4 regions of the Paraclostridium sp. genome follow, and region 3 is predicted to be linked to each of the others. Evidence: riboswitches for the same ligand, from Rfam matches in the RefSeq annotation. Region 3 holds a riboswitch; each other region holds the start of a gene.

Region 1 (7,832 bases), on a different contig from region 3:
CATCAATATATAGTATGTATTATTAATTCTTTTTTTCTTTATATGTTATACTATATAATACAAAATATGTTTTTGCAACCATTTTTCATAAAATAAGCTATGTTTTTTAATTTTCAGTCTGTATTTTATATTATTAACAATTTCCTAACTAATCTAACTCATATGCTTTAATATTTATATTTTTATTATATATGAATCACTCTAGTTTCCATTCTATGTAAATAGTAATTATAAATAAAAAAATCTTAGATTTAATCTAAGATTTTTTTATTTATAATTACTATTTAATTGGCGAATATTCATTTAAAGTACTAAAGTAATCGTAAAGTTCCTCTTCTTTTTTAAATAAAGGTAAATGCATATTCTTATGTACTTTTACAAGCCATGGTATGTTTAATCCTACTTCTTGTATAATTTCGTATTTTTCAAATACTTCTATACACTCACCCTCAATTATCATATTCCCTTTATTTAAAACATATACATAATCACAAATTTCATATATCAAATCCATATCATGACTAGATATTCCTATTTTAATTCCTTTTGAACAAAGCTCTTGTAAAATTTTCACCATAGCTTTTGTACTTTCTGGATCTAGTCCTGCTGTTGGCTCATCTAAGAGGATTACTTTATTATCCATGGCTATTACAGATGCTATCGCTACTCTCTTTTTCTGCCCATAACTTAAGAAATGTACCGGTTTATCTATTAAATCTATAGCATTAACTAAATTCAATGCATTATGAACTCTTTTATTGATTTCATCTTCTTCTATTCCTATGTTCCTTAAAGAAAAAGCGACATCATCATATACCCTTGAATAAAATATTTGTTTATCAGGGTCTTGGAATACCATGCCTACTTCTTTTCTCAAATGATATAAATCTTTCTTTTTATAACTTAGCTCTTTATTATTATAAAGTATCTTTCCTTCATATGGTTTTAGTATTCCCATTAAGTTCATAAATAAAGTTGATTTTCCAGAACCATTAGCTCCAATTATACCAACCATATTTCCTTTATCAAAATCCAAGCTTATATTGTTTAATGCTTTATTTTCTTTGTCATATCTGTATGTCAAATTGCTTATTTTAAACATAATAATCTCCTATATATGAAATTTCCCATCATATAACTTTATATCTAAAGTTATACTCATATCTTCATATCTTCTCATCATCCTAAAAAATAAAACTCTTATAAGTAGAGCAGTTGAGTTATATGAATTTTTTAAGTTTATATAGCCAAATTTCAACTCCTGAGATTTATAAATTTCTTTTATCTCTTCTATGAATATAAATATAAATCTATATGTTAAAACCATAAGTTCTACTAACGTATCCGGTATATGTAGTTTTTTTAATATAATTATCAATTGGTTAAATGGTGTAGTAAGTATTAAAAAATAAATTGATATAATTGAGCTAATAGACCTTAAGAATATATAAATCGAATTTTCAATTGAAAATCTAGTTGTACCAATATACAATCCAAAAATTTTTATATTAACTAAAAAACCTTTGTTTGCAAATGATATGTTAACTAAATTAAGTAAAGTCCCTATAATTAAAAAATACATAGGTATTTTTAAACATTTTATATATAGTTTCACATTAATTTTTGCTATAAATATAATCAAAATACTTACTAATAACATTATGAATAAATGCAAACTTATACTATTTGTACTAATAGATAGTATTAAAGTTATAAACGCGAATCCTAATTTAAAAATAGGATTATACCCCTTTAAATTATTTGTATAAGCACACTTATCAATTTCTAGCATTTACTGTTTTTCCCCTTTTTTGTCCCTAGATAATATCCTATAAATCCAGCCCCAATTGCTGCTTGTGTTGAGAATAATAGACTTTCTATTTCTCCACTAGGTGGTTCATATAAACTACTAGCCCATGGCTTATAGTCTGGATTTATTTCTGTAATTACTCCTTCTGCTTCTCCATCAGCTCCCCCATATTCAGCTGTAGCATTTAATAATAAAGGAGTTATTATAAGTATTATAGTAAGGCCTAATAGCATTAGATTTTTATTTCTAGTTTTAATTTTAGCTTTCGAATTTGTACTCATCAGTTTCAACTCCTTCTTCATTTTGTGTTATCAAGTTATATACTAAAGTAGTTAATAATCCTTCTGCTATTGCTATTGGTACTTGAGTCATTAAAAATACTCCAAAGAATTTAACAATAGATCCCATTATTCCACCTACAGGATCTGGGAATGCTAGTGCTAGTTGAGTTGCTGTTACCGCATATGTTGCTAAATCACCTAATGCTGCTGCTAAAAATACACTCATTCCTACATTGACATTTCTCTTTCTACAAAACTTAAATATTAAAAATGATACTATAGGTCCAACTATTGCCATTGAAAATGCATTAGCTCCTAAAGTAGTAAGTCCTCCATGTGCAAGTAATATAGCTTGGAATAATAAAGCGATAGTTCCTATTACAGCCATAACTGCTGGCCCAAATAATATAGCCCCTAAACCTACTCCTGTAGGATGCGAACAACTTCCTGTTAGCGATGGTATTTTAAGTGCTGACAATACAAATACGAACGCTCCAGCTAATGCTAATAGTATTTTTTTCTTAGGATCTTTTTTTACTATTTTATTTATTGATTTTAATCCATATACAAAAAACGGAATAAATACTATAGTCCAAAATATAGACCATTTCACAGGCAAATAACCTTCCATGATATGCATAGCATTTGAAGTTATTGGATTTAAAACTACAATTAGTAATCCTGCTACTAATGACAATGTTAAGTAACTCATATCTTTACCTCACTTTAATTTATTGATTTTTTATTTGTGATAAATTTAAATTTATAAATTAAAATATAGTTACAATCTAATAAGGTGTAAATAAAAAAAATCCTAATTTTTTGGATTAGGATTTAAACAACATTTCAAATAATACCTTAATTTAATAAAATAAGGTTACTATTCTTTAATCATTTTCCTTCACCCCGAAGAAATTAACTTACGTATTATAGGCAGGTCTCCTGGCTCAACATCAACTTACTACTTTCCCTTCCCATAACATCAATTACAGTGGTTTGAAAGTTTCATCCGTTTTACAGTAGCGGGGGCTGCAGAGGATTTAAACCTCTTTCCCTATTAATTTCATTGCTAAAAACCTACAATACTTCTATTCAATTTATCACATATATTTATAATACTATAAATAGCTTTATATTCCTCTAATTTTTTTAAATTTGTTAATATTTTTATCCATTATATGTATGTTTATGAAAATGATCATGTTCTCCGGTAAATCCATTTTCATGTACATGATCATGCCCTATACCATTAATATGCTGATGACTGTGCATAAATGATACTTGAAGCTTATTGTTTATGGGATTTACCCCTACATATGCGTTAACTCCAAATATTTCTTTTAACATCTCTGAGGTTATTACTTCTTCAACAGTTCCAAAACTTCTTATTTTCCCATCTTTCATGACTATTAAATAATCACAATACATAGATGCTATATTCATATCATGAATTGCAGATAAGGTAGTTATATTAAGATTTTTGATCAAATCCATAAGTTGTATCTGATAACCTATATCTAAATGATTTGTAGGCTCATCTAATATTAAAAAATCAGTATCTTGAACTAATGCTCTTGCAATTAACGTCCTTTGTTTTTCTCCCCCAGATAGCTTTGAAAAACTCCTATCACTATAGTCCATAAGCCCCACTCTTTTTAACATCTCACTTACCATTTGAAAATCTTTTTTAGAATAATCTTCAAAAACAGATTTATATGGATAGCGGCCCATCTTAACTATTTGCTCAACAGTAAAATCAAATTGAGAATTAGTTTCTTGTGCAAGTACTGCTATTTCCTTTGCACAATCTTTATCTTTCATTGTAGATAAATTTTTATTATCTAGTGTTATCTTTCCACTGTCTGGCTTATATAATCTGTATATATTTTTTAGTATAGTAGATTTTCCAGATCCATTAGGTCCTATAACCCCTACAAATGATCCCTTTGGAATATCAAAAGATATATCTTTTAATATTTCTTTTTTATCTATAGTAAAATTTAAATTTTCAACTTTTAATTTAAGCATTACTCTTTTCCTCCAAATGTATAATTTTTCTTAGAAATTAAATATAAGAAGAATGGTCCACCTATTAAAGATGTTATTATTCCTATTGGTATTTCTATTGGAGGGAAAAGTCCTCTTGCTAAAACGTCTGATGCTATTAAAAATATAGACCCTATAAGACTTGATAGTACTATAAGCTTTTTATGATCACTTCCTGCTATAGTTCTACATATATGAGGAACTACTAAACCTATAAACCCTATAGCTCCAGTTATTGCAACCAACGTAGATGTTAATAATGTTGCAAGTATTAAGATACTTGATTTTATAAGTTTTACATTAATTCCAAGTATTATAGCACTATCGTCTCCAAGTAGTAATATATCTAATGATTTTGACATTACAAATGAAACAATCATGACTATAACTAAAACTATAAATGGAAGTAATAAAACATCCCATTTAGCTCCACCCAAACTTCCTACAGTCCAAAATAAAGCACTTTTTGCTTGATTTGAATTATCTGCTGAGTATATAAGTAAATTAGTTAATGCTGAAAATATTGTAGATATAGCCATACCTGTAAGTACTAATCTTGTTGTAGATGTTGTTTTACCCATTTGTGTTCCTATTGAAAATACCAATATTCCAGATATTATCGATCCAACAAAAGCTCCACTAGTTATACTATTTATACCAAGACTTGATACCCCACCTAATACTATAACTGCAACTGCACCACATGATGCTCCTGATGAAATTCCAAGTATATAAGGTTCTGCTATTGGGTTTTTTGTTACACATTGCATTAAAACCCCACATATCGCTAGCCCCGATCCACATATTGCACCTAATAATACTCTAGGGAATCTTATTTCCCATATTATATTTTGAGTCATAACTTCACCTACACCGCTAAACAACACTCCATTTGATAATTTGTTTAAAAGTACTTTGTAAACTTCTCCAGGTTCTATATATGTACTTCCTATCGCTATGGCTCCAACTATTGTAACTACTAATATTATAGTTAAAGCTATAACCCAAAATAAGAAACCTTTCTTTTTAGAAAGGCCTCTTTTTTTATTTAAACACTCTTGCATTATTTATTATCCTCATAAAAATATCCATGCATTTCTTCTATAACCATAGGGTTTCTAACTCCTGGAGATAAATCAGCTAGTTTTACTACATATATCTTATTATTTTTTATTGCAGGTACATCTTTAAGTGCAGGTTGTGCTTTTAAGAAATCTATTTTTTCTTTAGCTGGTTGTCCAGCTAAAAAATCTGTTACTAAAATAACTTCAGGATTTTTTTCTACTATACTTTCCCACGAAACATTTATATATGGTTTCTTAGCATCTTTACCAAATACATTATTTCCTCCAGCTATTTCTATTAAATTATTAGCAAGTCCAGATCCTACTACCATAGCATCCTTTTCTCCTGAATCATAAACCATCATCTTTACTCTATCTTCTTCTTTTACTTGTCCAACTTTATCTTCTACAGTTTTTATATCGCTTTTCATTTTATCTACTACTTCTTTAGCTTTATCTTGTACTCCAAATATTTTTCCAAGTAAAGTGAAGTCTTCATAAACTGTTTCTACTGTTGCATCTGGTGCATATGATTTAGCCATAAATGGTGCTATTCCTTTTTCTATAAGTTCTTTAGGCGAACCTGTTGTTTGTTCACTTATAGATGAATCCCATCCACTTACAAAATCAGCTCCAGTTGCTACAAATGCTTCTTTAGATATAGAATGACCTTCCCCAACTTGTAAATCTGGTATTTTATCATATGCTTCTTGGAATTGTGGAAGTATTGGATTGTCTAAAAGGGCAGTTCCAACCATTCTATCTCCTAAGTCAAGTGCTAATAGCATTTCAGTCATAAACTGAGATAGTGTAACTGCTTTTTGTTTTGGTGCATCAACTGTTACATTATAATCTTGAGCTCCGTCAGAGTAAACGTATTCCACTTTCTCAAAATTACTTGATTCTACTTTTGTTTCTGATGCTTTAGCTTCTTTTTTATCACTTGAAGAACATCCAACTACACTAAGTGTTAACCCCGCTATTGCCATTAATGCTACAAACTTTTTTAAACTTTTACTTTTTACCATTTTTATATTCCCCCATGTTTTTTCTATGTTTATTTTACTATAATATTGCAAAATATAAAAGCCATAAGGTTTTAAATAAAGGCATAACAAAGTATACCTTATACTTAAAAACCTTCATGGCTTTTATGTTCATTAATTATTTATTTAATTTCTAATTTTATAAATTATTATTTATGACTATGTTCATGTTGTCCTTCGTGATCATGTCCATGTTCATGTGAGTGATTATGATCATGGGAATGCATACCTGTAAACCCATCTTCATGATCATGATCATGACCTATACCATTTACGTGTTCATGATCATGTCCATGAGTATGTATGTGTTCATGATTGTGATCATCAAATCCGCAGCAATCTTGATTTTTGCTTCCACAACATCCATTTACATGTGGGTTGTGATGTAATCTGAAATTTCTTTGTAAAAACATATTAGTCCCCCTGATAATTATGTATTAGCTATTTCAATAGCTTTTTTCCTATATATGTTTTTACTATATTATTTTCCAAAAAAATAGTAAATACCATACTAAATTTTCAGAAAATTTAATTTTATACACATAACTACAATTATCCACATTTTATTGCATATTTAATTTTTTTATTAGCTTTTATGGCATTTTTCATATATTTTAAAATGTAATTTAGATTTTAGAAACTATCTTTTATTTTATATTTTCCTTGTTTTATATTTTCTTTATTTGCAAATACAGTAGAAAATTTATACTCTTTTTCTTCTATATAATTTGATTTATACATATATCTTTTAAAATCTGATTCTGATTCTTTAATACGCATAGTAGGTTCATCCCATGTTTTTCCTAAATCAATAGATTTACAACCATATATATAATGATATTCACCCCATTGAATATAAAGTGTGTTCTTGTAATTAATTAAATGAGGAAATAAGCACATGGTCTGCGTTTTTATTATTTTTGATTCTAATACTTCAATATTATTATATTCTAAACTTAGTCTCAAATATTTACAGTAATACTTGCCATCATTATTTTCAGCAAAAACTACATGATAATTTCCATTGCTATCTACTAGTGCTGACAAATATATCTTAAATTCTTTAGAATTTGTTATTTTTAAAGGTTTAGACCATTTACAATAATTTTTATTAAATGTAGATACAAATAGCTCTTCAAATCCTTTTATTGATTTAAAGTAAAATAGAGCAGGTATATCTTTTTTCCAAACTACTTCAAAATTGCTCATTATGTTATAAGGTATATAATCAATATTATTTTTAAAAATCTGGTTATTTTGTTTATATATATGAATTAAATTACTTATAAGAGGGGTTTTTTTATTTATAGACTGGTATATAATATGATTTTCATTTGATAAATTTTTTATATATGGAAATTTTATATGAAAATTTTTATAATCATATTTAAATATAGTTTCTATTTTTATATCGTCTTCTACATTAATACTACATATCTTACCTATTTTATCATTGACTATGCCATATATATTATCATTCTTATCTATATCCATATATATATCTATAAAAGAAAGTTCTCCCTTAATTATTTCATCAGTATACACTTCGTTTGAATTTTTTTTGATAACTTGATATATTATGCTA
Region 2 (7,832 bases), on a different contig from region 3:
GAAACACCTAGAATGTACGGGTCTGCAAGTGGATTTTTAACAATAGCTTGCATAACCACACCAGATATAGATAATCCGATTCCTACACATAGAGCCAAAACTATTCTCGGCAGTCTTATAAGCCACACGATATCGTGAATCGCCCCACTTGATAAAATACGTTCATCCCCTATATTAAATAATCTAAAAATTATAATTTCATAAACTTGTTTAATAGATATATCACTTGAACCTATTGTTACCCCAATTAAAACTGATAAAATTAAAATTATTAATAAAAATATTATAACTCCAATATAGAAAGGCTTTGTTTTAACAAAGCCTTTCATTTCTTTATTTTCATAATTTTCTAAGTTTCTTATTGATTGCATATGTAAATGTCCTTCTTTCTATTATTTACTTGGATAAAGTCCATTTGCAAAAGTTTCAATTCCATCTATAGTTCTTACCCCACTGCAATACATTTGTCCTAGTTCTATAGGATATACTCTATCATTTTTAATAGCATTTAAACTTTGTAGAGCTTTATCTTTCATAACTAAATCTTTCGTTTCACTAGCTTTATTATCATCTTCTCTATTCATATATACTACAAATATACTATCTGGATTTAAGCTTATTAAATCTTCTTTACTTAAAGCATTACCGTCTTCATTAAGAAGTTTTGCACCTAACTTAGTAACCATGTCTCCACCTAAAGTTATTTTTCCATATCCACTAATTTTATCATCATAAAACTCTATTATTAAAGTGGTTTGTTGTTTTTTATCTTTTTCAGATTTAACAACTTCGTCAACTCTATTATTTATATTATCAACTATTTTTTTAGCTTTATCTTCTACATTAAATATTTTACCTATATTTAATATATCATCACATTCATTTTTAATAGTTTTTGGCTCAACAGCACCACTATTCAACGCCATATATGTGTTTACGTCTTTGTCTTGCCAATAGTTCACATCTCCTATGTTTTTATCTGAAAACAACGAATACCAACCTAATATTAAATCTGGTTGTAACATTGTAACAGTTTCTTTAGAAGGTGTAAATTCATCTAAATATTTAACCTTACCAAAAGCCTCTTTGTACTCATCCTTAACCTTATGGTCAAGACCAGCAGCTGCTACTATATTATCTTCTAAACCTAGTGCTAACATAGTTTCTATTGAATCTTGATAAACAGCTAAAACCTTTTTAGGCTTTTCTTTGATAGTAACTTGAATTTCTTCTTTTTTGCTATTATGTGTACTTATAGTTACTGGATAATAATTATCTTTTTTCTCCGTAACACTTTCTAGTTTGGTATTCTTCGATTCTTCTTTCTTCGTTTCTGTTTTACTACATCCTACTATACTTAGTCCAATAACCAAGCTAAGTAAACTTAATCTAATCTTTTTTGATATCTTCATCTATTCTCTCCCTCCGAAAGTTACTATTAATCTAGGCAGGTCTCCTGACTCATACTTCAACCGCATCTTTCCCTTCCCAAAGCAAAACTTTAGTGGTCTTTACAAAGAATTGTCCATAATTACAGTAGCGGGGGCTGTTGATGATTTACACATCATTCCCTTTTAATTAAAAAAACCTAAATTTTATATTTATCAGTATAATATTAGCACAATTATATCCATAATTCTACAATACAAAAAAACATAAGTATTTTGTTCTACATTATCTGTAAAATAAAATACTTATGTTTAATAAAATATATTTAATCTTTCTCTAAATTAACTATATAACCTAATATAACTACACAAATTTGTATAATTAAAACTATGCTAAAAGCGATTATAAAATATGGATATGCTATCATATCTATAAAGTATTTACTTTTTATCACAAAGTATAAAGTCAAACTTAATATTAACCCTATTGCATTTTGAACTTTTATAAAGTTTAAATTTTTCTTTTTTACAATAGTGTATATTTCTAACAATATAAATATTAAAGATATAATAAAAATTATATTGCTTATAAGTTGTAAATTACCACTTGAAAATATTCCACTTTCAAATTGATATCGCTTAAAGTAAACATGATGCATTACTCCAGCTTTAGTATTTGTTAAGTATTGAAGTATAAAACTTCCACCTATAATGCATATTTGAATTATAGCTATTAACATGTATATTATCTTTTTTATATTATTTTTCATTTTTACTTTGGAGTCCCCGTTTCTGTAGGATTACTAGCATCTCTACTCCATCCTATCCATCCATCACTATATAATCCTGTATTTTCAAATCCCATTACATTTGCATATGTTAAAACCTCAGCAGCTCTCCATCCACTACCACACATAAAGTCTAAATGATTATTAGTATCTATTCCATCTTTTTTCCACATACCTTTTATTTCATCTTCATTTCTCATAGTTTTATCTATATTTCTATAGTAGTTTAAAGAAGTAGAACCTTCTGTTCCTGCATGTCCATAAACAGCACCTGGTATACGTCCTGTTTTATCCCAGTAACTATATCCTGATATTTTGCCTATATACTCATCCCACATACGGTTATCTACTAATGTAAAGTTATCAGATTTTAATTTTTCTTTTAATTCTGGTATTGTATCTATTAAATCTGGATTTGCTGGTATTTTTGCTCCAAAGTCTTTTCCTGGAGTTTTTTCATTTTTCTTAGTTTCTAATTTATATCCAGCAGTTACCCAAGCATCATCTCCACCATTTAATACTCTAACATCATTAACTCCCATATATCTAAGTATCGTAGCTACACGATATGCTGCCATAGGCTCTTTTCCAGTAACTATTATAGTATCATCTTTTGTAAATCCATAATCCTTAGCAAATTTAGCTAAGTCTTTATCACTTGCTAACATCCAGTTTGGTGGTGGTTCAACAGTATCGGTATTTATATGAACACTTCCTGGAACATGGCCTTTATCATAGCTTTCTTTTCCATCTCCCCAACTAGCTTCAACTATTTTTATATCATTTGCATTTTCAAAAGTTTCTGGTTTCTTACCATCTATAATATCTTTAACAGCTTTTGCAGGTACTATCATCTTATAATTTTCATATTTTTCAAGTGGTAAACTATCATCTTTAGCCCACTCATTTATATTATAAGTATATAAATTTTTATATCCTTTATCACTTAAGTATTTATATACTTCTTTAGCATCTTTATCATTTGAATCATATAAAACAATATTTTTATCTTTATCTATTCCTTTATTTTTTAAAGCTTCATCTAATACCTTGTCTTTATCCTTTGCATCTACATCTAACCAATTATATGCAAAATCAGTAGCCCCAGGTATATGCCCACCTCTTTTTTCATTATTTAATATCCATCCATTGTATGAATCATTAACTCGAGTATCTACAACTACCCAGTTTTTATCTTCGATATTTGACTGAAGTTCTTTAGTTGAAATAGTATTTGTTTTAACTTGAGCCTTTTCATCTTTTTTAACTTCTTTATTGCTACATGCTGATAATACAACCATACTCATTATTAAAGTACATATTAAAGCCGTTGTTTTTAAAGACTTTTTCACTGTGTTCTCCTTTTCTTTTGTCTTATTTTGTTTAAATTTGCAATTTTCCTTCTATTGTAGATTAACAAATTAAATTTTATTAGTAAATCTATATAGAAAAAATCTATACTTATTTTGTACATTATAGTTTTTTTCTATACTTATAGAAAAAAGACTGCCCCACAATATATAGCCAATGGTAATTTATCCATCAGCGAACTATATTTTGAGACAGTCCTACTTTTTATATTAAGCTAATTCTAAAGCTATATTCATCATTCTTGTAAATGCAGTTTGTCTTTCCATAGCAGTTGTAGCTTCTCCTTTGAATGGACAATCTGATATTGTTAATATACAAAGAGCATTAACACCAGCTCTTGCAGCATTCATGTAAAGCGCCGCAGATTCCATCTCAACAGCTAATACACCCATCTTAGTCCATTTAGCTAAAGAATCTAATCCATCTTCTCCATAGAACACATCACTACATAATATGTTACCTACCTTAGGTTCAACACCTTGGCTCTTAGCTACATCTACAGCTTTGCTAAGTAATTCAAAACTAGCTACAGGTGCAAAAGTTCCTGGTAAGTTATATTGAGATGCATAATTAGAATCTGTACAAGACCCCATACCTATAACTATATCATGCATTTTTAAATCTTCGTGTAAAGCTCCTGCAGAACCTATTCTTATAAGGTTTTTAACTCCATAAAAATGAATTAATTCATATGTATATATACCTATTGAAGGGCAACCCATACCTGTTCCTTGTACAGATATTTTCTTTCCTTTATAGTATCCAGTATATCCATTCATTCCTCTTACAGTATTGTATTGAACTACATCTTCTAAAAAGTTTTCTGCTATAAATTTAGCTCTTAATGGATCTCCTGGTAATAATACTGTTTCTGCTATATCCCCTAATTTTCCGTTATTATGTGGTGTTGGTGCTCCCATTGCCATAATTATTGTCTCCTTTAAGTTTTGATTTTTAAAATTATTATTTTAATAGTATCTTATTTTCTTTTTAATTAAATAATTTAGATATGTATTAAACTGATACACTATTTCAACTTTATGAATTGCTATAATTAAAAATAAGCATCTATACATATATTATTTTCACATTTAATCTATACTTTTTAAATATATTATACACTATTTTGCGTATATATATTTTACATTTTTTTATTTAACAATACAATACTTTAATTTATTTTTTATAATTTAATTTTAAAAATCCCAAAAATAAAGAGACTGATCAAAATTTTTATCTAATTACCATAATCGATCTATATTTTGAAACAGCCCCTGTTTTTTATATTAAATTATATTTTTATTACCTTCTTTTATTACCTGTTGAGCAATATTTGCTGAATGATCTGCAACTCTTTCCAAATTACTTATTAAATCTAGATAAATTACACCTGCATCCACATTACACGAACTTTCATTTAATCTTCTCATGTGATTAACTCTACAAGTTTTTTCCATCATATCAACTTGCTCTTCTAATTTTATAACTCTGCAAGCTAAATCAACATCTGATTTTTCCATACAATCAAGAGCCGTACTATAAGTTTTCATAACTTTTTCATATAAGTCTTTTAACTCTCTAAGTCCATCTCCAGATACGTTTAAATTACCTTCTATAACTGTAGTTGCAAGTTCAGCTATATTTTCAGCATGATCTCCAACTCTTTCTATATCATTTACAGTATTAAATAATAAGTCAACACTTTCTCTTGAGTCATCAGCTAAAGAAGTTTTAGATAATTTTACTAAGTAATTTAATATACCCTTTTGTAACTTATTAATTAATTTTTCTTGTTTAAATGAAGCATCTACCTTAGTTTTTGATTTTTCTAAGAAACCTTCCATTGCATTTGCTAAACTTTCCTTAGCTTTATCACCCATTCTTAAAGTTTCTTTAACCGTATTTGATAAAGCTATTGATGGAGTTTCAAGCATTCTTTCATCTATGTATTGTACAGTTTTATCTTTATCTTTTTCAGAAGCCTTCTCTGGCATAAGCTTCATAGTAAGCTTAACTATGTACTTAGAAAATGGTAGTAATAATATAACATTTATTACATTAAATAATGTATGTGCATTTGCTATTTGTCTACTTACGTCATTTGGGTCTAGGTTTTGAACAATCATAGTTATAGGCTTAGTTAAAATTAACATAAACACAATTGTTCCAATTACATTGAACACCAAATGCATAACCGCAGCTCTTCTAGCATTTATACTAGCCCCTATACTAGATATTAATGAAGTAACACAAGTACCTATGTTTTCTCCATATAATATAGGTAGTGCTGCTGATAATGGTATTAGTCCTTGTGATGAAAGTGCCAGTAACATACCCATAGAAGCACTAGAACTTTGAACTATTGCAGTTATACCAAATCCTAATAATATTCCTAATATTGGTTGATTACCAAAAGCTACTAATGCATCAGTGAATCCTTTAAACTCAGATAAAGGCTTTACAGCTTCTTTCATAAAGTCCATACCAGTAAATAATATACCAAATCCAATTAATATTTCTGCTATCGTCTTAGTTTTTTGATTTTTAGAAAATAAATAAATTACTATACCTATTCCTAATGCTACCGGTGCTATCCCAACTAAATCAAGAGATACTAGCTGTGCTGTTATAGTTGTACCTATATTTGCACCCATTATAACCCCTATAGCTTGGGGTAATGTCATAATTCCTGCGTTAACAAATCCAACTACCATAACTGTAGTCGCACTACTACTTTGTATAATTGCTGTAACTAAAGCTCCAACTAAAACCCCCATTAATACATTACTAGTTAAAAGCCCAACTATTCTTTTTAATTTTTCTCCTGCCGATTTTTGAAGCCCATCTGCCATAAGGTTCATACCATATAAGAAAAGCCCCAAACCTCCCATTAAACTTATTGCTATTTGCACTTAATTTCTTCCTCCTTGATATATAAACATTTATTTTACCTCGATTTGATAAATTAATTTTACCAAATATTTCGTCAATTTTAGTTAAGTGCATGTTAAAAAACAACATTATATGTTAACTGAGTGTTAATATATTGTTAAGAGAATGTTAAGTGTTAAAAACTCGTTAGAAATCTTGTTAAAAAAACCTAATTACAGTTAAAAAAACGTTAATTTTGTTAAGAATGAGTAAATGCTCCAAAACAGTAGGGGTTCACTATCTATTTTGGAGCATTTTTTATTTATTAACTATACAGGTTCCCGTATATCCATTTAGTGCATCTTTAGCTTTTTCCAATGAAGTTATGATTGCTTTAGCTTCTTTGTTACTTTCAACAAAATCTATGCAAGCTTCAATTTTTGGAAGCATAGACCCAGGAGCAAATTGATTTTGTTTTATATACATCCTAGCTTCCTCTAACGTTAATTTTTCTAAAGCTTCTTGATTTTTTTGGTTATAATTTATATAAACATTCTCAACAGCAGTCAAAATAATTAACATATCTGCACCTATAGATTTTGCCAACGTACAACTAGATTTATCTTTATCTATTACAGCATCTATACCCTTGTATCCATACCTAGTTTTTACAACAGGTATTCCCCCACCACCTACAGCAATTACAATGTAATCTTTTGATAGTTTTTCTATAATATCTAATTCAACAATCTCACAAGGACTTGGAGATGGTACAACTCGTCTATAACCTCTTTTGCAATCTTCTATAAATACATATCCTTTTTCCTTTGAAATTTTATACGCATCTTCTTGACTATAAAACATACCTACAGGTTTTGTAGGATTTTTAAAAGCTTTATCATTTTCATCTACGACAACTTGCGTTATCAAACTTACAACACTTTTTTGTATGTTTCTTTTATTTAACTCTTCTTTTATAGATTGTTGCAAATGATAACCTATATAACCTTGGCTCATAGATCCACACTCTGGAAATGGAAAGCTCGGAGTGTTCGCTCCATTAGTCGCTGCAAAATCCATAGCTAAATTTATCATACCTACTTGTGGTCCATTTCCATGGCTAATTATAATTTCATAACCTTCCTCTAATAAATCTACTATAATTTTAGATGTATTTCTTACTAACTCTATTTGTTTGCTAGGACTATCCCCTAGTGCATTTCCACCTAAAGCTATAACTAATTTTTTCATAGTCTATGCTCCTAGTGTAGCTATCATTATAGCTTTTATAGTGTGCATCCTATTGGCTGCTTCATCAAATACTACAGAATTCTTAGATTCAAAAACTTCATCTGTAACTTCCATCTCTTTAATTTTAAATTTTTCGTAAATCTCTTTACTAACCTTAGTTTCT
Region 3 (7,832 bases):
ATTTAAATTCAGTAAGCATTATAAAAATAATATCATTTATACCTATAATGATTATACTTACAAGATTTTTTGTGAAATACATATATACTAAAATAGATGGTATAACAGGTGATATATTAGGATGTACATCAGAGCTTATGGAAGTAGTCTATTTAATATATATATATTTAATATTTGGATTAAAATAAGAGGTGAATAGATGCCTAGGATAATATTAGTAAGACATGCAACAACAAATGATAATATAAAAGGAAATCTATCAGGCCATATAGATAGTGAATTAAGTGATTTAGGAAAAAAACAAATACTCAAATTAACTAAATTTCTTGAAAGTGAGAATATTGATTGTATATATACAACTACATCTACTAGAACTAAGCAAACAATATTAGATATAGCAAATTCTAGAAATATTAAAATTTTAGAAAAAGAAAATTTAAAAGAAATTAGCTTTGGGGATTTTGAAGGAATAAGCTTTGAAGTTATAAAATCAAAATATCCAAATGAATTTGAAAAATTAATAAAAGAAGGATTTGAGTATAAGTATCCTAATGGAGAAAGCTTGATAGACTCTTATAAAAGAGTATGTAATGAATTAGATGACATAATGATTGAAAACAAAGAAAATACTATTTTGATATGTGCTCATGCAGGAACTATAAGAAATATAATATCTTATTTAATAGGAAAGACATATGAGTATCACTGGAATTTTAAAATAGATAATGCATCGGTAAGTATTATTGATATAGTGGATGAATTTCCAGTAATTCAAACGCTTAACAACACTGCTTATTTGATATAAAATATAAATTGACATAAATTAGGTTTTTCGTTGAAGATTAATAGGGAAAAAGGTTAAAAACCTTTGCAGCCCCCGCTACTGTAGTACTGACGAAACTATTAGACACCACTGTGATTATTTACGGGAAGGAATAGAAGTAGGATGAAGTTAAGCCAGGAGACCTGCCTAGTTTATGGATATAAAATCTTCGGGGTGAAGGATTTTTAAAATTGGTGAAGTGTATACATTTTTAAAAACCTATCCTCATTTGGATAGGTTTTTTTATTAAGAAGGGAGCAAATTTAAAATGAGTAAATCACTAATGTTTTTAGGAACAGCATCTAATGTTGGGAAAAGTACTTTAGGAGCTGGGATATGTAGAATATTAAAACAAGATGGATATAAGGTGGCACCCTTTAAATCTCAAAATATGGCCTTGAACTCATATATAACCAAAGATGGTTTAGAAATGGGTAGAGCACAAGTTACTCAGGCAGAGGCCTGTGGCATTGAACCAGATGTAAGAATGAATCCTATATTATTAAAGCCTGCAGGTAAAAATAGATGCCAAGTTATAGTTAATGGAAAAGTAATGAACACTGTTAGCTCTAGCATATATCATGATTATAAAAATGATTTAGCTAATATGTTAAAGGATATTTATGCAGATTTAAGCAATGAATATGAAGTTATTGTTTTAGAGGGAGCGGGAAGTTGTGCAGAAATAAACTTAAAAGATAGAGATATAGCCAATATGGGAATGGCAGAAATTGCAGATGCTCCTGTAATTTTAGTTGCTGATATTGATAGAGGTGGAGTTTTTGCATCGATAGCTGGAACAATGTTATTACTAGAAGAGAAAGAACGAGCTAGAGTTAAAGGTGTTATTATAAATAAGTTTAGAGGAACAGTAGATCTTTTGCAATCAGGTATAGATATGTTAGAAGAAATAATAAAGGTTCCAGTTTTGGGAGTTGTGCCGTATAGTGATTTGAATATAGAAGATGAAGATAGTGTAACTGATAGATTTAATAAACAATTTAGGAAAAATGATATAAATATAGAAGTTATTAAAACCCCGTACATGTCTAATTTTACAGATATTCACATGCTAGAAATACAAGAAGATGTAAGCGTTAGATATATAGAGAAAGGTCAGTCTTTATCTAATCCAGATATGTTAATAATACCTGGAAGTAAAAATACTATAGAAGATTTAATTTATTTAAGAGAAAGTGGATTAGAAAAGCAAATAAAAGACTTACACAATCAAGGTAAGTTCATATTTGGGATTTGCGGAGGATATCAACTTTTAGGTAAAAAAATTTATGACCCAGATGGAATAGAAGGTTCTATAAAAGAAATAGATGGATTGGGACTTTTAGATATAGAAACTATCTTTGAAGAAGAAAAAGTGACTACTCAAGTCGAGGCTATAATAAAGGACAACTTAAATGGGTATTTAAATGATGTATGTAACAATGGAGTAAAAGGTTATGAAATACATATGGGAACAACTAGAGGAATAAAGCAACCATTAAATACTATAGTAAAGAAATTAGGTGAAGATGTTTCTTATACGGAAGGATGTATAAATGAAGAAGATAATGTAGTAGGTACATATCTTCATGGAATATTCGACAACTCAGAGTTTACAAGAAATTTATTAAACTCAATAAGGGTTTTTAAAGGATTAGAAAAAGTAGAGATTTCTATAAATTCTTTTGAAGAATTTAAGAATAAAGAATATGACAAATTAGCAGATATACTAAGAGAATCGTTAGATATAGAAAAAATATATGAAATTATAAATGGTTAGGTGGTAGTATGAAAAAAATATTGATAGCAGGAACAAGTAGTGGTGTAGGTAAAACAACTATATCACTAGGAATAATGCAAGCATTAACTAAGAGAAAAATAAAAGTACAACCATATAAAGTAGGTCCAGATTATATAGATCCTTCTTATCATACATTTATAACAGGAAGAGATTCAAGAAATTTAGATTCATATATGTTAGATGATGAAAAAATTAAATACATAGTAAAAAATGCTTCTGAAAATGCAGATATATCAGTGATTGAAGGGGTTATGGGACTTTATGATGGGTTTGGTATTGATTTGGATGCATGTACAAGCTCATATACATCTAAGTTATTAAAAGCACCAGTTATATTAGTTATAAATGGAAAGGCAATGTCATCTTCTGCAGCAGCTATGGTATTAGGATATAAACAGTTAGATAAAAATGTAAATATAAAAGGTGTAATTGTAAATAATGTAAGAACTAAAGGACATTACGATCTCATAAAAGAAGCTATAGAAACATATTGTAAAACAGAAGTTTTAGGATATTTCCCTCCAAATGAAAAATTTTCGTTAGAGTCAAGGCATTTAGGGTTAGTTCCAAGTGTAGAAATTAATTCTTTAACAGAAAAGTTTAATGACCTAGGAGATGAAATTGAAAAATACATAAATATAGATAGATTACTTGATATAGCCGAAAGTGATGATATAGAAAGTAATTTTGACTTAAGCAATTTAACTAATTTTAAAAATAAAAAAATAGCAGTAGCTTATGATAAAGCTTTTAATTTTTATTATAAAGAGAACTTAGATTTATTAAGTCAAATGGGAATAGAAATTGTAAAGTTTAGTCCTTTAAATGACGACTGTGTACCTACAGCCGATTGTATATACATAGGGGGAGGATTTCCAGAAATATTTGCGAAAGAATTAGATGCAAATGAGAGTATGAGAAAATCAATAAAAGAAGCTCACAATAATTGTATACCTATATATGCTGAGTGTGGAGGATTAATGTATCTAGGTGAAAAACTTAAAGATTCGGATAATATGGAATTTAATATGGTAGGAATTTTCAAAGGTATTAGTGAAATGACTAAATCGCTAAAACGATTTGGGTACTGTGATGGAATCGCTAAAGTAGATACAATACTTTCTAAAAAAGGGGATGTAATTAAAGGTCATGAATTTCATCATTCAATTTTTAACAGTGAAGAAGAGTGCGCCTATAAAATGGTTAAAAAAAGAGGCAATAAAGTTGTAGATGAATGGGATGGAGGATATTGCAAAGGAAACACTTTAGCTACATATTTACATACTCACTTTTATAATAATTTAGATGCAATAATAAATTTTATAGGAGGAAGCAATGATTAGTTTAACTATAAGTGTAATGGTTATTGCATATATATTAGATTTAATAATAGGAGATCCTTATTCTTTTCCGCACCCAGTTAGATTTATTGGCAATTTAATAAGATTTGTAGAAACGAAAATAAGAAATATTGCAAAAACAAAAAAACAATTAAAAATAGGTGGATTTATATTATGGATTGTAACTGTTGGAACTACACTTACAGTAACTAGTTTGATTTTAAATATATTTATGGTAAGTAAAATATTATATATGATTATATCTTCAGTAATATTATATACAACTTTATCTACAAAATGTTTAGCCGATGAAGCTAAAAAAATATATGAAGTGTTAAAAATGGGAGATATAGAAAAATCAAGAAAGCAGTTATCTTATATAGTAGGTAGAGACACAACAAGTTTAAATGAACAAGAAATAATTAGAGCAACAGTTGAAACAGTAGCAGAAAATACAGTAGATGGAATAATAGCTCCTATGATGTATGGGTTTATAGGTGGACCGGTACTTGCTATGAGTTACAAAGCTATAAATACTTTAGATTCTATGGTGGGATATAAAAATGAAAAGTATGGGGATTTAGGATTTGCATCAGCTAAAATTGATGATATTGCAAATTTTATACCTGCAAGAATAACTCCATTTTTTATGATGATAGCAAGTTTACTCCTTGGATTTAATGCAAAAGAAAGCATACATATTGCAATAAGGGATAGAAAAAATCACAAAAGTCCAAACTGTGCATACTCAGAAGGTGCAGTTGCTGGAGCACTAGAAGTTCAACTAGGCGGAACTAATATGTATTTTGGCAAAGAAGTTTATAAACCTACGATAGGTGAGAAACATAGAGAGCTAGAAATAGAAGATATTATAAGAACTAATAAAATAATGTATGCTACATCTTTTGTAGCTTTAATAATATTTTCAGTTGCAACTTATTTAATAGCATTTTAGATAGAGGGTGAAATAATGAAAAATCTTGGTCATGGAGCTAATGTAGAAGATATGTGTAAAACATATAATAAAAATTCAAAAGACATAATAGACTTTAGTTCCAATATAAATCCGTATTTAATAGATAATATAGAAAAATATTTATTAGAAGGGTTAAAAGAATGTGTTAATTATCCAGATATAAATTATACAAACTTAAAAAATAACATAGCTAAATATTTAGGTATAAACAGTTCATTTATAATACCAGGCAATGGTGCAACAGAGATAATCTATTTGCTAATGAAGAGCATAGATAAAAGATTGGCTATATTAAATCCTACTTTTTCAGAGTATGAAAGGGGAGCCAAGTTAAATAATTTAGAAGTTGTAAATTTGTATCTAGATAAAGAGAAAGATTTTGAAATAGATATAGATAATATTAAGAAAAATATAGATAAATTTGATAGTTTATTTATATGTAATCCATCAAATCCAATTGGAAAAGTATATAACTTAGATGGATTATTAAAACTTTTAAATAAATATAATAAGTTACTAATAATTGATGAAACATTTATGGAATTTACAGAAGAAGAGCAAAAATATAGTTTAGTAAAATATATAGGTGAAAATAAAAATATATTTATTATAAAAGCAGTAACAAAGTTTTTTGGAATGCCAGGGCTTAGGCTTGGATATGGCGTTTGCAGTAATGAAACTTTGCTTGAAAAAATGTATATAATAAAGGAACCTTGGAGCATAAATACTTTTGCAAATAAACTTTCAGATTATATTTTTCAAGATGAAAAATATATAAAAGATAGTAAAAACTATTTTGTAAAAGAAAGAAAATTTATGATGGACAACTTAAACAAGATAAATAGTATTAAGTCTTATAAAACAGACACTAATTTTATATTAATTAAATTAAAAGAAAAAAAAGCTAACAAATTAAAAGAAGAGCTATTTATAGACGCAAACTTACTTATAAGAGATGCATCAAATTTTAAAAATTTAGATGATAATTATATAAGAGTTGCTATAAAAAGCCACGAAGAAAATGTAGAACTAATAAATCAACTAAATAAATTTCTAGGAGAATAGAATGAAATCACGTGGAATATGTCCAGCCTCTTGTGGAGAGTTTGTTCAAGGAATGATAAAAGAAAAAGAATATTTATCATCATATGCTATAGATAAATATTCAATAGTTACCTTAGAAGAAAAACTAGAGGATGTAAATAGAGGTCCTTTAAAAGCGAGAAAAGCAATAGAAGAAGTTTTTAAGTATTTCAATTTACCAAAGAAGGAAATAAGAAATATATCTATAGACATAAACAGTGATATCCCAATTAGTAAGGGTATGGCAAGCTCAACAGCAGATATAGGAGCAACTATAAGAGCTACATTAAATCTTATAGGCAGAGATTTAGATGAATATGAAATATCCAAACTTGCAACTAGGATAGAGCCTACTGATTCTATTTATATTAAAGAAAATACAATTTTTAATCCATTAGATGCAAGTGTGATAAAAAAAATAGGATGTTTAGATAAAGGGAAAGTATTAATACTAGAACCTAATGAAAGATTAAGCACTAAGCATATAAGAAAGAAAGAAAACTATCAAAAACTAAAAAAGCAGAATAAATATATAATTGAATATGCTTTTAAACTTTTAGAACAAGGAATACGAAATAAAGATTTAAATTTAATTGGACAAGCTTGTAATATAAGTAGTGTTGCTAATGAAAATATACATAAGAAAAAATATTTAAATGAAATAATAGATATTTCAAAAGATTATGGAGCTTGTGGAGTTAATATTGCACATAGTGGAACGGTAATAGGAATATTGCTAGAAGTTGATATGGATGAAGAAAAACTTAAGGAAAAACTTATAGATAGAAAAATCGATAAAAAATATAAAAAAATATACACAGCAAATATAATAGCTGGGGGACTTAGGAGTGAATAAAAATGGAATACATTAAGAATCCTATGATGATAGAAACTAAGAGCTTTGAAATAATACAGGGAATAATCGATGAAATAAGACCAGATTATAAATTTAAAAATGAGTTGGAAGAAAAAATAATAAAAAGAGCAATACACACTACAGCTGATTTTGAGTACTTAGATATATTAAAAATTTCTGAAATAGCAGTAGAAAAAATAATTAATGCTTTAAATGAAAAAGCAACTATATACACAGATACTAATATGGCATTAAGTGGTATAAATAAAAGAAAGTTAGATGCTCTAGGTTGCAAGTATAAATGTTTTGTAAGTGATGAAGAGGTAGCAAAATTAGCGAAAGAAAAAGGGATAACAAGATCGATGGCAGCTGTAGAAGTTGCATCACAAGAAGAAGGTAAAAAAGTATTTGTACTTGGAAATGCACCAACAGCTCTATATAAGGTTATGGAAATGCATAATACAAATAAATTACAAGTAGAGGCTGTAGTTGGAGTTCCTGTTGGGTTTGTAGGTGCAGAAGAATCAAAAGATGAGTTAGAAAAAACTGATATTCCATACATAATATCTAAAGGTAGAAAAGGTGGAAGTAATTTAGCCGCAGCTATAATAAATGCAATTTTATATGCAATGTAAGGTGATATTATGGAAGAATATGTTTACATAGATGGAAAGAAATATAAAAGAGGTTATACAACTGGATCATGCGCAACAGGTGCTGCTAAAGCAGCTACATATATGTTACTGACACAATTAACTATAGAATCTATAAATATAGATACGCCCAAAGGAATACCTTTAAACTTAAAGGTAGAAAACATAAATATAAATGATAATTATGTTGAATGCTCTATACAAAAAGATGGAGGAGACGATATAGATGCAACTCATAAAATGGATATATACGCTAGAGTTGAGTTTATAGACTCCGAAGATATTTTAATAACTGGAGGA
Region 4 (7,832 bases), on a different contig from region 3:
AGGCTTTCTTTTTATGTAGCCTAGTTTTTCAAGTTTTTTTAAATGGCAAAAAACTGTTGATGATGAATTTAAATTAACACCTTTAGCGATTTCTCGAATAGAAGGTGAGTACCCATTTTCTGAAATTGATAATTTTATAAAATTTAAAATTTCAACTTGCTTAAAATATAAATCTGAATACATATAAGAGTTCCCTCCTTGTATTAATTTAAATATATGTAATATTGAGTATAAGATATATATAGAATAACATATTTAAAAGAAAAAATCAAACATATGTTTGGTTTGTGGTATTTAATTTACTATAAGTTTAATAGTATAGTTAAAAAGTAAGATTTTGATATATAATAATAAATGAATTAATATCAAAAGTGAGGAAACTATAATGTTGAGAAAAGATGAATTCCTAGAAAAATATCAAATAACTAAAGATGAGTTAATAAAAAATTATATAGATTGGAATGAGATAGAAAAAATTTATGAAGATTTCATGGTATATAGAAAAAGTTATGAAACACAAGCTGAATTAATAGCAACTATACTTAGAAATCATCCTAAGGTGCACTCAGTTAAAACTAGAGTAAAAGATCCAGAACATTTAATAGAGAAGATAATAAGAAAAGTTGGAGATAGAAGAGAAAAATATGGTGAAGAATTTAATTTTACGGTTGATAACTATAAAAATGAGATAACTGACTTGTTAGGAATAAGGGTAATACATATATTTAAAGAAGATTGGGAAGAAATACATAGCTTTATAACTAGAATGTGGAGAGTTCTTGAAATTGTTTCAAATGTTAGAGAAGGGGATAATACTAAAAAATTTGAAGAACTGGGTATAGAAGTATGTTCAAGACTTTCAGGGTATAGATCTGTTCACTATATAATAGAATCTTACCCAACTACACAAAAGATAATGGCTGAAATTCAAGTAAGAACCATATTTGAAGAAGGGTATGGTGAAATAGATCATCAACTTAGATATTCACATAAACAAATTCCAGAAGTTTTAGCACAAAACTTAATGCTTTTAAATAGAATAGCAGGGAGTTCAGATGAAATGGCTTCTTTAATAAATGTATTAAGTAAAAGTATAGAAGATGTAAAGGTAGAATATGAAGAAAAATTAAAAGAAAAAGATAAGGAAATAGAAGAACTATTAAAATTAGTTCAAAAGAAAAAATAACAAATAGTAACAACTTTAAATAAGTGTGGAAAATACTAGGATTTGTGTTATTATATATATTAATAAATTACAAATAAAATTGAATTCAAACCAAAATTTTAATAAAAATGAATGGAGATGGAATATAAAATGGGATTTTTTAAAAGACTTAAGAATGTAGTAGAAGCTAAAGCTAATAAGGCTATAGAAAAGCATGAAGATCCAATTGAAATGTTAGAATTATCTATAAACAAAAAAGAAAAATTACTTCAAGATGCTAAGAAACAATGTGCAAACTTTATAGCATCAGTAGACAATATAAGAAATGAAAAGAAATCTATAGAGGAAAAAATAGAAAAATATGAGCAAGCTACTAAAGCAGCTATATTAAAAGAAGATAATGAAAAGGCTCAAGGTTTTGTTAAACAAAAATTAGAAATGCAAGAAAAATTAACTCAAACTATTTCTAGAATACAAGATCAAGACAATAAGATTCAAGAAATTAAGTTTAAAATAGAAGAATTAGAGATTGAAATATCTAAGATGAAATCTAAAAAACAAGAATTAGCTACAAGACTTGATGTTGCTGAAATAAACAATGAAATAAACGAAACTTTATCAGGACTTAGTGATGACCATGGTATAAATCTAGATGAACTTGAGAAGAAAGTTCAAGAAAAAGAAAGTTATGGCAAAGCTTTAGAAGATATGAAACCAAAGAATGAAGATACTATGCTTGATGAGTATATAAATAATTCACCGGTAGTTGATTCTAAAATTGAAGATGAATTAGAAAGAATAAAAAGAGAAATGAATAAATAATATATAATATACTACTAAGGTAGATGGTCAAAGGCTATCTGCCTTTTTTGAGGAGGGGACCTTATGAATGAAAAAATAGTAAGTGAAAAAAAGAAATACGACAAAATATATACAGATTTAGTTTTTTCAGTAAATGATTTAAAACAAATACTAAGTGAAAAAGAGGTTAATAAAAGAGTTTTTATTAGGAAAGTTGAAGATCTTTCTAATTACATGGCTTTTTTAAATGATCTAGAAAAAGAAGATAGTCAAGGTGAAAAAGGATTATTTTCTAAAATGTTTAAAAAGAAAAAGGATATAGATACAGAAATTCAAGCTTATTTAACTAGGGATATAAGGGAATCTATAAATAAACTTGATAAATGTGATAAATGTAAATGTATTAACTGTGTAAGTGAGTGTCCTTTTAACCGATGTATAAACTGTAGAGAATTAGAGTACACATATGAATGTGATAAAGAAAAATTTTCATTTACAAAATCTAGTGATACTGTGAGCTTATATAATGGGGATGAAGAATTTAAATTTGATGTTAAGGGATATCTAATAGAAAAACATGAAGATGGATCTTTAAGCAGATATGTTTATTTGGTAGATACTAAAGATAGTGACAATCAACAATTAGTACAATACTTTAAATTTAAAGGCGAAGAAAGTTATGACTCTGTAATAGATGGAGATGATACTAGCAATTTAGATAGACTATATAATAAGTTTATAGAAATGGGGTTAAATGTATAATGAAGAATTTAAAAAGAAATGCTACTCTTTTTCTTACTTTATTTATATTTACTATAACTTGTGCGTTTACATTTACTATAGATAAGGTATATGCAGATTCAGATAATAGCGGTAAAAGTACACTAGAATATAAAGTATCAAAACTAAGTTCATCAAGCAGCTCTAGATCAAGTTTTAGTTCAAAGCCAAGTTCGAGTAGCTTTAAACCTAGTTCAAGTAGTTCTAAGAGTTATAGTAAGCCAAAGTCAAGCACTACAAAACCAGATTCAGGAAGTTTCACAACTAAACCTAAGGCTAAGCCAGATGTAAATATAGATTCAGGATCAAGTTCAAATACATCTAATCCAAAGTCAAGTACTACAAAGCCAGATTCAGGGAATTTTAGTACTAAGCCAACTACAAAACCAAATACAAGTAGTGGTGATGAATCAAAGAATAAAAATAATAAAAAATATGATGATTATGATGACTATGGAAGCTCAAGTAGAAGATCATACATGCCATCAAGTTACGGTAGAGGGTTCTTTGGATTCGGAGGGTATAATCCATTTAGATATATGGGATACAGAATGGGAATAAACCCTATAATAATGGATATAGTTATGGTAATAACTGTACTAATAGTTTTATATATAATTATAGATTTTATAAGAAATAGAAGAAATAGATAATTATTATAAAAAATAGATTAATATAAATATATTTGGGAATATATACTAAGTATTGATTTATATTGAAAAATACTATATAATCCAAGACGAATCCAAAACTAAATAGCAAGTATTAGGTGTTTATATGACTTAATAGGGAATTAGATTAAAAGTCTAAGCTACCCCAGTAACCGTAAAACTGACGAAATTTAAATAAGCCACTGAGAAATCGGGAAGGCAAGAGAGTAGTATGATGTTGAGCCGGGATACCTGCCAATACTTAAAGCTAATATCTTCTGAGGGCTGGATAGTAGTTATAATATTGAAATTTAAAGGCATATCCTCGTGATATGCTTTTTTTATTGAAGGGAGGAGTATCATGTCAAAATATTTAGCATACCCATTTTTATATGATGAACCAGAAGATTTAAGATGTGATTATGAGATATTTACAGATGAAATATCTAGTACGATTGGATTGTTGAGAGCTTTTGTGAAAGATGAAAAATTAAGAAATGAATTAAGTAAAATAAATGAACTAGTTTATCATATGAATGCATCTCTAAGAACTTTTGTAAGTGTGACAGAAGATGAGTTAAAGTGGTTAGAATCTAGAAGTTTAGTTTATCAAGGTGAAATAAAAGGTAGAATTAATAAATTTGTATTGCCTGAAGGTGGAGTAAGTGGAAGTTACGCTCATATTATAAGAACTAAGTGTAAAGCATTGGTTAGATTATTACATAGATATAGAGAGCAAGGACATGATATAGATGAACTATTGTTTGATTTTGCTAATTTACTTTCTGGATACTTTTTTATTTTAGCTTTAAAATTAAATAAAGATGAAGGAATAGAAGAAAAAGAATTTATAAGTAGAAATTATAAATAAAATTTATAAATAAGGAGAATTAAAATGAAAAAAAGAATTTTAGCATTAGTTACTACTATGTTAGTGGTAATGTTGGCTGTAGTTGGCTGTGGTCAAAAAGATAAAGTTATAAAAGATAGAGAGGGAAATGAATTTACAGTACCTTCTAAGATTGAAAAAATAATATCAACAGCTCCATCTAATACAGAAGTACTAGTAGAATTAGGTTTAGCAGATAAATTAGTTGCTGTAGATAAATATTCTGCTGATGTTCCTGGATTACCTAAAGGAATAAAATTGATAGATTTCTCAAATCCAGACCCAGAAGCAATAGTATCACTAGATCCAGATCTAATAATTGCATCAGGACATAATAAAACAGGAAATAGTGAAGATCCATTTAAAGTTGTTAAAGAAGCTGGTATAAGTGTTGCTTATATACCAAGTAGTGATAGCATACAAGGAATATATGACGATATAATGTTTATAGCAGATATAACAGGAACTAAAGATAAAGGTCAAAAAATAGTTGACAATATGAAGTCTGAAGTTGAAGAAATAGCTAAAATAGGGAAATCTATAAAAACTAAAAAGAAAGTTTACTTTGAAATAGGACCATCACCAAACTTATATAGTTTTGGTAATGCAACATTCTTAAATGAAATGATAAATTTAGTTGGAGGAGAAAATATATTTGTAGATCAAAATGGATGGATATCACCAAGTGCAGAATCAGTAGTTGAGAAGAATCCAGATGTAATATTAACTAATGTAAATTATGTTCCGTATGCTGTTAAGGAAATAAAGGGACGTGAAGGCTGGCAAGATATAGCAGCAGTTAAAAATGGACAAGTATATTTAGTAGATGCAAATGCATCTTCTAGACCATCTCAAAATGTAGTTAAAGCATTAAAACAAATGGCGGAGTATATAAATCCAGATGCATATGCAAAACAAAAATAAACAATTAGCGATACTATCAATACCTTTAGTATTTCTAATATTTAGTATTGGAACTTCCATAGGGAGTTCCAATATTCATATACTGGATACTATGAGTATACTACTTAATAAGATGTTTAATGCTCCACTAAGACATGGTATAGACCCAAAAGATATATCTATAATATGGTCACTTAGGCTACCAAGAGTATTGCTTGCATTCATGGTTGGAGGGTGTTTAGCAGTAAGTGGATCTGTAGTTCAATCTATTCTTAAAAATGAACTTGCATCACCATATACATTAGGGGTATCTTCGGGAGCATCACTAGGAGCTGGACTTGTAATTGTACTTGGTATATCAGTACCATTTCTAGGGCAATTAACATTGCCTGTGATAGGTTTTTTATTTGGACTATTAACAGTATATGGAGTAATAGTTTTTTCTTCTAAAATAGACAAAACTATGTCAAATAATACTATTATATTAGCAGGTATGGTATTTTCGTTATTTGTAAATGCATTACTAACAACGCTTACAGCTCTTTTTAGTGAAGATATAAAAAGTATAAGTCTTTGGCAAATGGGAAGTTTTTCTATGAAGGGATGGTCATACGTAAGAGCTTTAGTTCCATTTTTAGTAATAGGTATGATTGGAGTTTTAAAATACACTAAAGAAATGGATATTTTAACATTTGGAGAAGAACAAGCAAAAGCAGTAGGTGTAGATACCAATAAAGTAAAAAAATATTTATTTATATTCTCAGCAGTACTAACAGGAAGTGCGGTAGCATTAAGTGGAACTATAGGATTTGTAGATTTAATAGCTCCACATATGGTAAGGCGTGTATTTGGATCAAAACATAAATATGTTATACCAATGTCTTTTGTATTTGGTGGATCATTAATGGTTATAACCGATTTAATCGCAAGAACTATAGTATCACCTGCAGAACTTCCAGTAGGAGCGATTACGGCAATTATAGGTGCACCATTCTTTGCATATGTGTACTTTAGCAAAGGAAAGAAGTGATAATATGTTAGAAGTGAAAAATCTTTATTGTGGATATGATGATGTAGATATTATAAAAAATGTTAGCTTTAAAGTTGAAAGAGGAAAAAATTTATGTATAGTTGGACCTAATGGGTGTGGTAAAAGTACTCTTTTAAAATCTATTGCAAGTATTATAGAATATAGAGGTAGCATAACTATAGATGGGATGGAAGTATGTAACTTTTCAAGAAGAAATCTTGCTAAAAAGGTAGGTCTTATGAGTCAGATAACTCAAATATATTTTCCATATACTATTTATGAAACAGTAGCACTTGGAAGATATGCTCACTCTAAAGGTGTTTTTAATTCTTTGAATAGAGAAGATAAAAATATTATTTTAGAGGCTATTGATAAAGTAGGGCTTACAGATTTAAAAGATAAGCATATAAATGAACTCAGTGGAGGTCAGTTGCAAAGAGTATTTTTAGCTAGAACATTTGCTCAAAACCCAGATGTTATACTTTTAGATGAACCGACTAATCATCTAGATTTAAAATATCAAATAGAGTTATTAGAACATTTAGCTAAATGGGCTAAGGATAATGATAAAATAGTTATTGGAGTGCTCCATGATTTAAACTTAGTCCATTATTTTAGTGATGCAGTTTGTTTATTAGATCATGGGGAGATAGTTTGTTATGGTAACTCTAAAGAAGTATTTAATGGAGAACATCTAAAAGACGTTTATAATATAGATATAAAAGATTTTATGTTAAAAGTTCTTGAAAAATGGAAATAGAAAAAGGGCTGTCTCAAGTAGAGAACAGCTCTTTTTATTAGTTTTTGGCAAACTCTCTTAGCTTAAAGCTTCCAGCGGTTACAAATACTAATCCTATTAGAAATATAGCTAATATGCTAATACCTACATTAGAATGAGATATAGCTTCTAATGTCCAATAAAGAGGAGAGACTTTAGCTAAGTTATTTAAAAATACAAGATTTCCACTTGATGAACCTAAAAGTGATAGTATTCCTAAAAACATCATACTTATAGAATAAATTATAGATACTATAGATATACTAGCTTCATTTTTGAATATTCTAGTTAATGCAATAATAAATCCTGTTGATGTGAAACAGTTTGCAATAAGTACTAAACAAGTAGTAATGCTAATACTTACATCAAAGATAAAATTTAATGCAATTAATACTATAAAACAACTTAATAGTTGTAATAAAAATAAAGCAAAGAATATACTAAATACTATTTCTATATTTTTATTTTTAGTAGAAAGCATACGAGTAAGTACGTTATTAGAACGAAGGTCTAACAAGTCCTTACATAAAACTCCAGAATTTGCATATAGAAAATAGCAAATTAGAAGCATATACATCATAGCGTTTGAACTTTCTAATTTATTGTTTTTAATTATTTTACTAGTAATAAGTTTAGAGCTTATGTTAGAATCTATACTTTTAGCAATTTTATCATTTACAAAGCTTTCAATTACAGATTCAGACCATATACTACCTCCACCAGTTTGGGTTTTATAACTTTTAACATATGGTTTTATCGTATTATCTAGTTTATATGAAAAGTTTTTATCAAGCACAAATACAGTAGAAGCATCATTGTTTTTTAGCTTGTTAATA

The links. Region 3 has a riboswitch for cobalamin ahead of ACRCYC_RS03820 (cobyric acid synthase). Riboswitches for the same ligand answer to the same signal wherever they lie in the genome.
Region 1: another riboswitch for cobalamin. It lies ahead of ACRCYC_RS12110 (energy-coupling factor ABC transporter permease); the one in region 3 lies ahead of ACRCYC_RS03820 (cobyric acid synthase).
Region 2: another riboswitch for cobalamin. It lies ahead of ACRCYC_RS11625 (ABC transporter substrate-binding protein); the one in region 3 lies ahead of ACRCYC_RS03820 (cobyric acid synthase).
Region 4: another riboswitch for cobalamin. It lies ahead of ACRCYC_RS07815 (ATP:cob(I)alamin adenosyltransferase); the one in region 3 lies ahead of ACRCYC_RS03820 (cobyric acid synthase).

The regions. Positions count from the first base shown of each region.
Region 1 covers NZ_JBOFKN010000159.1:895-8,726, forward strand. Annotated here, with positions in the region: gene ACRCYC_RS12095 (energy-coupling factor ABC transporter ATP-binding protein) at 281-1,102, opposite strand; gene cbiQ (cobalt ECF transporter T component CbiQ) at 1,112-1,792, opposite strand; gene ACRCYC_RS12105 (energy-coupling factor ABC transporter substrate-binding protein) at 1,786-2,091, opposite strand; gene ACRCYC_RS12110 (energy-coupling factor ABC transporter permease) at 2,069-2,803, opposite strand; cobalamin riboswitch at 3,007-3,187, opposite strand; gene ACRCYC_RS12115 (ABC transporter ATP-binding protein) at 3,259-4,119, opposite strand; gene ACRCYC_RS12120 (FecCD family ABC transporter permease) at 4,119-5,201, opposite strand; gene ACRCYC_RS12125 (ABC transporter substrate-binding protein) at 5,201-6,229, opposite strand; gene ACRCYC_RS12130 (hypothetical protein) at 6,397-6,660, opposite strand; gene ACRCYC_RS12135 (hypothetical protein) at 6,881-7,832, opposite strand, start outside.
Region 2 covers NZ_JBOFKN010000157.1:7,285-15,116, forward strand. Annotated here, with positions in the region: gene ACRCYC_RS11620 (FecCD family ABC transporter permease) at 1-371, opposite strand, end outside; gene ACRCYC_RS11625 (ABC transporter substrate-binding protein) at 393-1,412, opposite strand; cobalamin riboswitch at 1,430-1,607, opposite strand; gene ACRCYC_RS11630 (hypothetical protein) at 1,715-2,158, opposite strand; gene ACRCYC_RS11635 (sulfurtransferase) at 2,161-3,528, opposite strand; gene deoD (purine-nucleoside phosphorylase) at 3,757-4,467, opposite strand; gene ACRCYC_RS11645 (Na/Pi cotransporter family protein) at 4,834-6,459, opposite strand; gene arcC (carbamate kinase) at 6,737-7,669, opposite strand; gene argF (ornithine carbamoyltransferase) at 7,673-7,832, opposite strand, start outside.
Region 3 covers NZ_JBOFKN010000053.1:13,935-21,766, reverse strand. Annotated here, with positions in the region: gene cobS (adenosylcobinamide-GDP ribazoletransferase) at 1-188, shown strand, start outside; gene ACRCYC_RS03825 (histidine phosphatase family protein) at 200-805, shown strand; cobalamin riboswitch at 809-988, shown strand; gene ACRCYC_RS03820 (cobyric acid synthase) at 1,092-2,603, shown strand; gene ACRCYC_RS03815 (cobyrinate a,c-diamide synthase) at 2,612-3,967, shown strand; gene cbiB (adenosylcobinamide-phosphate synthase CbiB) at 3,960-4,919, shown strand; gene ACRCYC_RS03805 (pyridoxal phosphate-dependent aminotransferase) at 4,935-6,005, shown strand; gene ACRCYC_RS03800 (GHMP family kinase ATP-binding protein) at 6,007-6,879, shown strand; gene ACRCYC_RS03795 (cobalt-precorrin-8 methylmutase) at 6,882-7,514, shown strand; gene cbiD (cobalt-precorrin-5B (C(1))-methyltransferase CbiD) at 7,524-7,832, shown strand, end outside.
Region 4 covers NZ_JBOFKN010000102.1:1,402-9,233, forward strand. Annotated here, with positions in the region: gene ACRCYC_RS07790 (winged helix DNA-binding protein) at 1-183, opposite strand, end outside; gene ACRCYC_RS07795 (RelA/SpoT domain-containing protein) at 386-1,186, shown strand; gene ACRCYC_RS07800 (PspA/IM30 family protein) at 1,316-1,987, shown strand; gene ACRCYC_RS07805 (hypothetical protein) at 2,051-2,728, shown strand; gene ACRCYC_RS07810 (hypothetical protein) at 2,728-3,399, shown strand; cobalamin riboswitch at 3,497-3,669, shown strand; gene ACRCYC_RS07815 (ATP:cob(I)alamin adenosyltransferase) at 3,758-4,267, shown strand; gene ACRCYC_RS07820 (ABC transporter substrate-binding protein) at 4,292-5,209, shown strand; gene ACRCYC_RS07825 (FecCD family ABC transporter permease) at 5,193-6,218, shown strand; gene ACRCYC_RS07830 (ABC transporter ATP-binding protein) at 6,190-6,978, shown strand; gene ACRCYC_RS07835 (ABC transporter permease) at 7,016-7,832, opposite strand, start outside.